Regions from separate parts of the Endozoicomonas sp. genome, predicted to be linked through region 2. Evidence: predicted binding sites of a transcription regulator. Region 2 holds the regulator's gene; each other region holds the start of a gene.
What was found. Region 2 encodes sigma-54, which starts transcription at its own class of promoters, with help from an activator protein. Its sites were predicted from a motif close to TGGCACNNNNNTTGCTNT; they were not measured.

Region 1 (3,157 bases), 480 kb from region 2:
TTCCCAGCTTGGCTTCGACAACCTGAACGGCTTCAGTAATACGACGACTATTTCGATAAACCGATCTTGGCCCCCAGTCACCTTTTCGAATTTCATCCAGCATTGCTCCACGGATTCGAATACCTGCAAACGTTTCGAAGCTCGCACCTTTGGATGCATCATATTTTGAAGCGGCTTCAAGCAAGCCAATCATTCCTGATTGGACCAGGTCATCGATCTGTACACTGGCTGGCATTCTTGCGGCAAGATGATTAGCAATTCTTTTTACCAATGAGCGATGTTTTACAACCATCTCTTCCATGCTCAATGTCTTTTTCTGCACTTCCTGTGCGGTCTCTGTCATGATTAGATCCTCTCCTTGATCCTACCAGGCAAAAAGAATTCTATACGACCTTTTGGCTCAGGCACCGGTAATTTAGATAACTGATGTCCAATTCTGTGAAATGCTCTTGCAGCCCGACAATCGTTACTTACAGTCAAAAGTGCCGACTGCTTTAATACAGCTTCACTTACAGCCTTATCATGTGGAATTGCCCCCAGATAGCTTAAAACTATCTGTTTGTCGTCTTTCAGATACTCCTGTAACTTCTCAAATTGTTTAGCACCGCCTCTTCTGCTGCTTACCAGGTTAACAACTATATAAAACTGGTGAACATTGAAAACCCGATACAGAAGCCTTATCTGTCGAACAGCATCAATAACAGATACGTCTTCCTGGCTGATAACAACGACGACCTCTGTTGCAGCCTGAATGAGAGTTACATTATCCGGAGCCAAGCCCGGAGCCGTATCAATAATCAAAGTATCCAGATCCGATGCAAGATCATCCATGTCCTGAATCAGTTCCACTGCCTGAACAATTTGAATACTGTCTTTCCAGTCCCCTTGAGCTGTCGGTGTAAATACTCTGACACCTGAAGGACCATCCAACAGTCCTTTCTGCTGATGGCTAGAACCCCCATTTACTAACTCGCCTTCATCAGAAGATGAAAAAACCAGATTAGACGACGACTGACAATTTAAACCATCTTTATTCATCCCAAGGGTGAACTCAACATCTGGTACAGAAAGGTTGCCATCCATCAAAACGACACGCTGGCCCAACTTTGCCAGAGCCAGAGCAAGATTTACTGCAACTACGGTTTTACCAACACCTCCTTTACACCCTGAAACCGCAATCACTCTTTTCTTTGCTTGTGCCATTGTTCTCACTTTAATTTTTCAATTGCTCAAGAAATGCATATAAAAAAACGACAAAATATACCTATCAATGAGCGTGCCAACTTTGATTTGAAAAATAAAAACAACTGTCAAACCCCAAAAAAACCAATAAAGAAAAACAAAAAAATGCAACTCTATGTTTTTAAACGCTTTTATAAAGCGTCGCTATTAAGAATTCGCTATTTTTTTGACATAGAATAATTTTCGGTTGATTTGAAAATATCTTGAACACTTTTTTGAATCATCTAAAAAGATAGTTATTTGACAGTGTCACTTTATAGTGACGCAAAAATGGCAGCATTCAATCAATAGTAGGGAGAAAAAATAGAAAGCAGATCATCAAATAATTCCAAGCACTTTATTCATTGAACAATAAAATCAAAAACTGCCCCCCCCCGACTTCGGTCATTCGACACTAAACCATATAACTTGAGAATAAAAACCTCATCTTCAGGAAAATCGAATAAAACTGAAAAGTAAAATGCGATACACATCCAACCATATGCTGAGAGAACTATGGATTAATCATTTAGGAGCTATCAAAACACAAATACAGACCATACAAGAATCAATCAGCAAGAATGATTCAATATGTAAGATCGAAAGACGCAGAATGAGTTCGAACGACAATAGAACAACACAGAAACAAACATATGGAGTGTTGGCTAACTTAAAAAATATAAAAATACTACTTCATCATTGTAGATAGCTACTACCTACTCAAAAAAATGGCTACATGAGTATGTAGCCATTTTTTTGTATCATTGAATATCAGGTTTTAACAGAATCTTCATACCTTTGAAGACCATATTTGCGCATTTTTTCCACTAGAGTCGTTCGCCGTATCTGTAGCTTATCTGCAGCTCTAGCGACAACACTGTTGCAGTCACTCAGCGCCTGCTGAATCAAACTCTTTTCCAGCCGGGTTAGATATTCTTTAAGGTTTAATCCCCCTACAGGCAATACAGCAAGGTCTTCCGAAGTAGCAGCACCTGCTGGCTGAATACTGTCGGGAAACAAATCAGCAACACCATCATCTTCCTGGCTGATCAAGTCGAGGTGACAGAAACTTTCTGGCAGATCCTGAACACCAATAACCCCATAGGGATACATGATCGCAAGGCGCTCGAGCAGATTGGCCATTTCCCGGACATTTCCTGGCCAGTCATGCCGGCAAAGCGATAATATTGCGGCTGAGCTGAGTCGAATGGATCCTCTGCCCTGCTTCTCCATATTGTGAGTCAGCTCATTGATCATCAGCGGAATATCTTCAGGCCGCTCTTTGAGAGAAGGCATCTCGATGGGGAATACATTTAACCGGTAATAAAGATCCTCCCGGAAACTTCCTTCAGTGATCATGCCTTCAAGATTTTTGTGGGTGGCAGCAATAATCCGAACATCCACCTCAATTGGCTCTGTTCCCCCCACCCGTTCGAACGTTCTTTCCTGCAGAACCCTGAGCAACTTAACCTGCATGTGCAGAGGCATATCGCCTATTTCGTCAAGAAACAGTGTTCCCCCCTGCGCCAGCTCGAACCGTCCCTTTCGAGTGGTCACAGCACCTGTGAAAGCACCCTTTTCATGACCAAAGAGCTCACTTTCCAACAGGTCTGTGGGGATTGCACCACAATTAACGGGAACAAAAGGCGCGCTCCTGCGGTAGGAATGTTCATGAAGATTACGGGCAACCACTTCTTTACCCGTTCCAGACTCACCCGTGATCAAAACATTGACGTCCCGATCCGCCACCTGAGCCATGGCTGCCCGCACTTTCCGAATACGCTCACTCTTACCAACCAGTCCACGGAACAGTTGTACCTGTTGGTTATAGCCAGTCTGATGAGCCTGGCGCCACTGCTCACGGTAGACCTGACCATAATGAAGGCTGGATAAAAGTTGAGGTTTGCTGCATGGCCAGTCAACCCGGGCAATAATC
Region 2 (3,157 bases):
CGTGCAGATTATTTCTTGTACTAATGTTTGTAATTGACCAGTGTCAAACAATGATCTAGTACTTTTTTTAAACAATTCCGACAGTCGTTATGACCGAACTCTCAAAGCGGAAAGCACTGATAGCCAACAAAAAAACACAGGTAAACTCATTATTTTCAAACTCTGCACATTTTTTGCTAAAGCTATGGTTTCAGAAACGACTATGGGTTTATAATCAGCCGCACATGGAGAGTAGTCGTAACAACATCCGTGCCAACACTGAGCCGCCTGCGGTTGATCCTTCTGTAGAAACTCATAAGTTTCACCTGCAGCCTCCACGGACAACGAAGTAAAGGTATACGGTTGCCTATGAAGCCTTCCTTACAGCTCAAGATGGGCCAGCAGTTGACCATGACGCCTCAACTGCAACAGGCCATCCGACTGCTACAGCTATCGACACTGGATCTTCAGCAGGAGATTCAGGAAGCTCTGGAATCCAACCCCATGCTGGAGTCCGAAGATAGCCAGACAGAGGACACATCCACCAGCAGTGAAGGAAAGGAAGAACTCGTTGATCTGAGTGAAGCAGCCTCAGAACCTGAGCCGCAGGAGATGGCGGAATGGTCAGAAAGCATTCCAAACGAGCTGCCCGTCGACTCAGCATGGGACGACGTATACTCCAGCCTGCCCGCCAGCAGTGGCGACGATGATTATGACCCCCTGGCGAAATCATCTTCTGTAGAGTCTCTTCAGGATCATCTGGAGTGGCAACTGGATATGGTACCCATGAGTGACCGGGACCGGCTGATTGGCCTTGCCATCATTGAAGCCATTAATCCGGATGGCTATTTAACCTGCTCACTGGATGACCTGTTTGTGTCACTTCAATCCCAGCTGGAAGAGCTGGAGATCGAAGAGGTAAACGTGCTGCAACATCGGGTTCAACAATTCGATCCTGTGGGTTGTGGCAGTTCAGACCTTAAAGAATGCCTGCTGGTCCAGCTCCGTCAGCTTCCCCCATCAACACCTCATTTCAAAAATGCCGAAAAACTGATCACACTTCACCTTGAGTCGCTTGGCACCCGTGACTATGCACGAATCATGCGCAGGGCCAAACTGAAGGAAGACCAGCTGCGTGAAGCCCTCAGCCTGATTCAAAGCTTCAACCCAAAACCTGGCAGCACGATTGATCAGACAGAAGCAGAGTACGTGGTTCCGGATATATCCGTCCGTAAAATCAAGGAACGATGGACTGTCGAACTGAATTCGGATGCACTCCCCAAACTGCGCATTAATAATAATTACGCTTCCATGGTTCAAAGAGCCAATAACAGCCGCGACAATGTGTTCATGAAGAACCACCTGCAGGAAGCCCGCTGGTTTTTGAAAAACCTGCAAAGCCGCAATGAAACGCTGATGAAAGTCGCCAGTCAGATTATCGCCTATCAGCAGGAGTTTCTTGAAAAGGGTGATGAAGCCATGAAGCCCCTGGTGCTGGCGGATATCGCCGAGGCAGTCGGTATGCATGAATCCACCATTTCCCGGGTCACCACCCAGAAGTACATGCATACCCCTCGGGGCGTCTACGAACTCAAGTACTTTTTCTCCAGCCATGTCAGCACAACGGAAGGTGGTGAATGTTCGTCCACAGCGATTCGAGCCCATATCCGCAAGCTCATTGCTGAGGAAACACCACGCAAACCGCTCAGTGATAATAAAATTGCGGCCATACTGGGAGAACAGGGAATCAAGGTAGCCAGGCGAACCATTGCCAAATACCGTGAGTCCATGAATATCCCTCCATCCAATGAGCGAAAGCAGTTAGTCCCCTGAGAATCATAAAGGTCTTGTAAAAGATAAGGTGATGTACAGGACAAAAAGCAGTTTTTTTTGTCTCAGGGCATTCCAAGCTGCATTGACAGTGTTAGAATCGAAGTTAACCAGTTTGAAAAATCCCGCGGACTGGTGATTATCTGGATAATGGGATCAGGAGAGCGTTACATGCAAGTCAACATCAGTGGACATCATGTCGAGGTAACAGAAGCTCTGCACGACTATGTGATCAAGAAACTGGAACGTCTTGCTTCGCATTTTGACCATATCACCAATGTACAGGTGACCCTGAGTGTAGAAAAGCTGGCGCAGAAAGCAGAAGCCATTCTGCATACCCGCGGAGCCGAGATTAATGCGACCGCCGAGCACGAAGACATGTACGCAGCCATTGACCTGCTCTCGGACAAATTGGATCGGCAGCTGGTTAAACAGAAAGAGAAAGCCTTAAACAGGCAACAGGGCGCCAGTGGCCATGCCCTTTGATTTTTCAGGTTGCCATTCTTATTTAGCATGATGATTCATCGCATCCTAACCCCCGAGCGCACCCTTGACGGTGTGCACGGGGCCAGCAAAAAGAAAATTCTGGAATATATCGCTGACCGCATCAGCAGTGAAGTCCCCGAAATCAATGCCAAAGAACTGTTTGAAGCCCTGGTTTCACGGGAGCGTCTTGGCACCACGGGACTGGGATCAGGTGTGGCTATCCCGCACTGCCGCTGTAAAGCCTGTCCGGAGCCGGTTGGCCTATTTATACGACTTGCGGAACCCGTTGACTTTGACTCAGTGGATCGTAAGCCAGTTGATCTGGTTTTCGCATTGATCGTACCAGAGGGGGAAAATCAGGAACATCTGGAGATTTTGAAAGCACTGGCAGAAAAGTTTCATTCCGAAGCTCTTCTTCACACCATTCGTCAAGCAGCTGATGCACAGACATTATACAAAAATTTGTGCTCCTGACCCCTGTTCTTCTTAACTATGAATACATCCCCCTAGAAGCCAGCATTTTCAGTCAGGATTAATCGAGCTACAGACTCCATAAAAAAGCCGCTTACTGGAAGCGGCTTTTTTTTATGATGCTCTCCTATTAACTTCTGTAGGACTTTCGCATTGACAGGCAGCTGTAAAAATTGCTAGATCAGCAAAAAATAGCGGATGTCGTCGTGCGTAGAAAGATAACAAGACCTACAACAGCTGGGTGTGATTTGCCGAAATATACAGGGTTTCTATTGTGTGAGCCGAAATCAGCAACCTGTACTCGCCTTAGTGAGATCGGAGATATGTCACACCACAGCGTTAACCGTTTTCTACAACGTGAAGACTTTGCTCCCAATGACCTTTTCATGGA
Region 3 (3,157 bases), 1.2 Mb from region 2:
AATTTAAAAAAGACTTGGCTACCAGGGGATCAGGGCTGATATATAGAGCACTGACAACCATGGTCACCAGCGGCAGCCAAGCCAGGGGAGAAACCGGTTTGAATATCTGAATGATCGGATTCACCGCCGCATTCAGTGTTTTATTAAGGCCAATGGCAATGCCAAGAGGTATCGCAATTAGAGCCGCCAGCAGAAACCCACTCATCACAGTTACCAGGCTGGTAGCGATCTGATCGAGAAAGGTTTCCTTGCCGGTATAGGCCCGTATTTTCGGAACGTAGTCAGGATCTTTGGCAACGCGGGCAGCATTACGTTTCTCCTGCCGCTCATAGAATGCTTCTGCCTTTTCCCGCTCGGTTATATGCTCCTGGTAGAGAGAGCCAAACTGCTCCCATACAACGGTAGGTCCGGGAAATTTGCCCAACGAGGTATCAATATTCCGGGCAGCTCCAGACCAGATCAGTAGGAACGCAACGATACCGATAATGGGCATCAGTACCGTGCTGAACACCTTCCCGGAATTCATCGCGCCTTTCGCGCTCAGCCCGGCAAGAAAAGACAGTGACGATGACTTGCTTTGTTCACCATTCACTGGCTGACTGACAACCGTGGCATCGGTCATAATCCACTCTCCTTCACTTTCTCTTTAAGAAAGGCAACAGGATCAAATCCTGTCACCCTGCTTCAGACCGATGGTGAACTGATTGATGTAGTCGTTTGGTTTTTTGCCGTTGTAGACCAGGTTATCGATAAAGTGGGTCTGTGGGTCACGGAAACCATCTTCTGACTCGAAGTCCGGGAAGTCTTGCAGCTTGACCAGTGCTTCATCCACCAGAGACAGTGCCGCTTTTTCATAGATGTCCGGACGGTACACCTTGGCAGCCAGCGCCTTGTACCACTCATCGCTCTTGTCTTCTGAAATCTGTCCCCAGCGACGCATCTGGGTGAGATACCAGATTGCATCCGAGTAATATGGGTAGGTAGCGTTGTAGCGGAAGAAGACATTGAAATCTTCTACAGGTCGTTTGTCGCCTTTCTCATACTCAAAGGTACCTGTCATGCTATTTGCGATGACTTCGTAGTCAGCACCAACATAGTTGGATTGCGAAAGGATTTTGACTGCCTCAGGTCGATTGGCATTATCATTGGCATCCAGCCATTGAGCTGCGCGAATCAGGGCTCGTGTCAGACGGATGGTGGTATTGGGGTACTTTTTATAGAACTCCTCGGTAATCCCAAACACCTTCTCGGGATTGTTTTTCCAGATCTCATAATCGGTCACCACAGGCACACCAATGTTCTTGAAGACCGCCTGCTGGTTCCAGGGTTCGCCCACGCAGTAGCCATAGATGGTGCCAGCCTCCATCGTGGATGGCATCTGTGGTGGTGGAGTGACGGATAAAAGGGCATCGGCATCTATCTGCCCAGACGTATCCCCTTTATGTGGTGCATAAAATCCGGGGTGAATACCTCCTGCTGCCAGCCAGTAGCGAAGTTCATAATTGTGGGTAGAGACTGGAAAAACCATACCCATATTAAACGGCTTCCCTTCAGACTGGTATTTTTCAACCACCGGTTTCAGGGCATCCGCTTTAATCGGGTGCTGAGGTCGGCCATCGGCCATCTTGGGAATATTGGGCTTCATTTGATCCCAGATTTCATTGGAAACCGTAATCCCGTTACCATTCAGATCCATGGAGAATGGCGTAATGATATTGGCTTTGGTACCAAAGCCCATGGTGGCAGCCAGAGGCTGTCCAGCCAGCATATGGGCACCATCAAGACGCCCATCAATCACACCATCAAGCAGCACTTTCCAGTTTGCCTGAGCTTCAATCGTGACGTAGAGCCCTTCATCTTCAAAAAAGCCCTTCTCATAAGCAATGGCAATGGGCGCCATATCCGTCAGCTTGATAAAGCCAATGGTCAGTTCTTCTTTTTCCGGATAGCCAAGTTCAACATCTGCCCTGACACTGGCTTGCCCGGTAACAGCACTCACCCCCATGACCGCACTGATGGCAGCAACCTTGCTTAACCTGGAAACCTGCTGAACCGATGCCTTCTTAAAAGGCTTAAACCACGTCATTATTCCCCTCCCCCGTATAACCGGCCTCTCTACGTTGAGCTGGAGTAACCGTAATCAGGCATCACTCTTTTCCGGTATCAGCCAACGCACAGAGATGTACTGCCAGGGAGTCAGCAGAAAACGTGCCAGATAACAGAAAATCTGATAACCAACTGAATTTAAAAGCATTAGCTTATTCTGACTGACAAATACCTTACCTGTTTTCAGAGAGTAAAAAGCAATCAGAGATAGCAATGAGGGTGCAGCTACATCAGGCAGGTCACAGGGTCTGCACCAATCTGGCACGCTACCAAGTCATCATCTGACTCATTTCCCGGTTACAAACCTCTTACATTAGAGTGCTGGTCTTGCCGAAGTGGAGTTGCTATAACGTTCTCCAGTTATGGAACAGGAATATGGATCTGGAAACTATGTCTAGTTTGGAAAACCTCCTCGAAAACAATAACCAGTGGTCCAAGTCCATTCGTGAAGAAAAGCCCGGTTTTTTTGAAAAACTCTCTGAACAGCAGGCGCCCAAGTACCTCTGGATCGGATGTGCAGATAGCCGGGTACCTGCCAACGAAATCGTTGGCCTCCTTCCGGGCGAACTTTTTGTACACCGAAACGTTGCTAATGTGGTGGTCCATACCGACCTGAACTGCCTGTCCGTGCTTCAATACGCTGTTGACTACCTGAAGGTGGAGCACATTATTGTGACAGGGCATTACGGTTGCGGCGGTGTGCGCGAAGCCATGAACAACTCAAAGCTGGGATTGATCGATAACTGGCTGAGGCACGTTCAGGACGTTAAAAAGAAGCACACTGACCTACTTGAGAATGCCGGCAGTGATGATGAGCAGTTCCAGAGAATGTGTGAGCTTAACGTTCTTGAGCAGGTGCTGAACGTGTGCCAGACAACCATCGTTCAGGACGCCTGGGATCGTGGCCAGAAACTGACCGTAAACAGCTGGGTTTATGGTTTGAAAGACGGTCTCGTGCGGGATCTTGGCTTAAGCGTTGGCTCAAATGAAGACATTGACGCCAAGTACCCGGCAGCTCTTGATAAAATTGCTCATAAGTCAGGTTAATCAT

Region 1: a site for sigma-54 is predicted at 1,265-1,282, ahead of ACOCLE_RS01735 (P-loop NTPase). Genes of this name have one in related genera too.
Region 3: a site for sigma-54 is predicted at 2,197-2,214, ahead of ACOCLE_RS21400 (CmpA/NrtA family ABC transporter substrate-binding protein). Genes of this name have one in related genera too.

What each region holds. Positions count from the first base shown of each region.
Region 1 covers NZ_OZ239981.1:361,487-364,643, reverse strand. Annotated here, with positions in the region: gene ACOCLE_RS01740 (RNA polymerase sigma factor FliA) at 1-301, opposite strand, end outside; gene ACOCLE_RS01735 (P-loop NTPase) at 346-1,203, opposite strand; gene ACOCLE_RS01730 (sigma-54 dependent transcriptional regulator) at 1,993-3,157, opposite strand, start outside.
Region 2 covers NZ_OZ239981.1:5,918,936-5,922,092, reverse strand. Annotated here, with positions in the region: gene ACOCLE_RS26170 (RNA polymerase factor sigma-54) at 349-1,812, shown strand; gene hpf (ribosome hibernation-promoting factor, HPF/YfiA family) at 1,981-2,295, shown strand; gene ACOCLE_RS26160 (PTS sugar transporter subunit IIA) at 2,323-2,769, shown strand; gene ACOCLE_RS26155 (transposase) at 2,973-3,157, shown strand, end outside.
Region 3 covers NZ_OZ239981.1:4,763,844-4,767,000, reverse strand. Annotated here, with positions in the region: gene ACOCLE_RS21405 (ABC transporter permease) at 1-622, opposite strand, end outside; gene ACOCLE_RS21400 (CmpA/NrtA family ABC transporter substrate-binding protein) at 665-2,005, opposite strand; gene can (carbonate dehydratase) at 2,497-3,153, shown strand.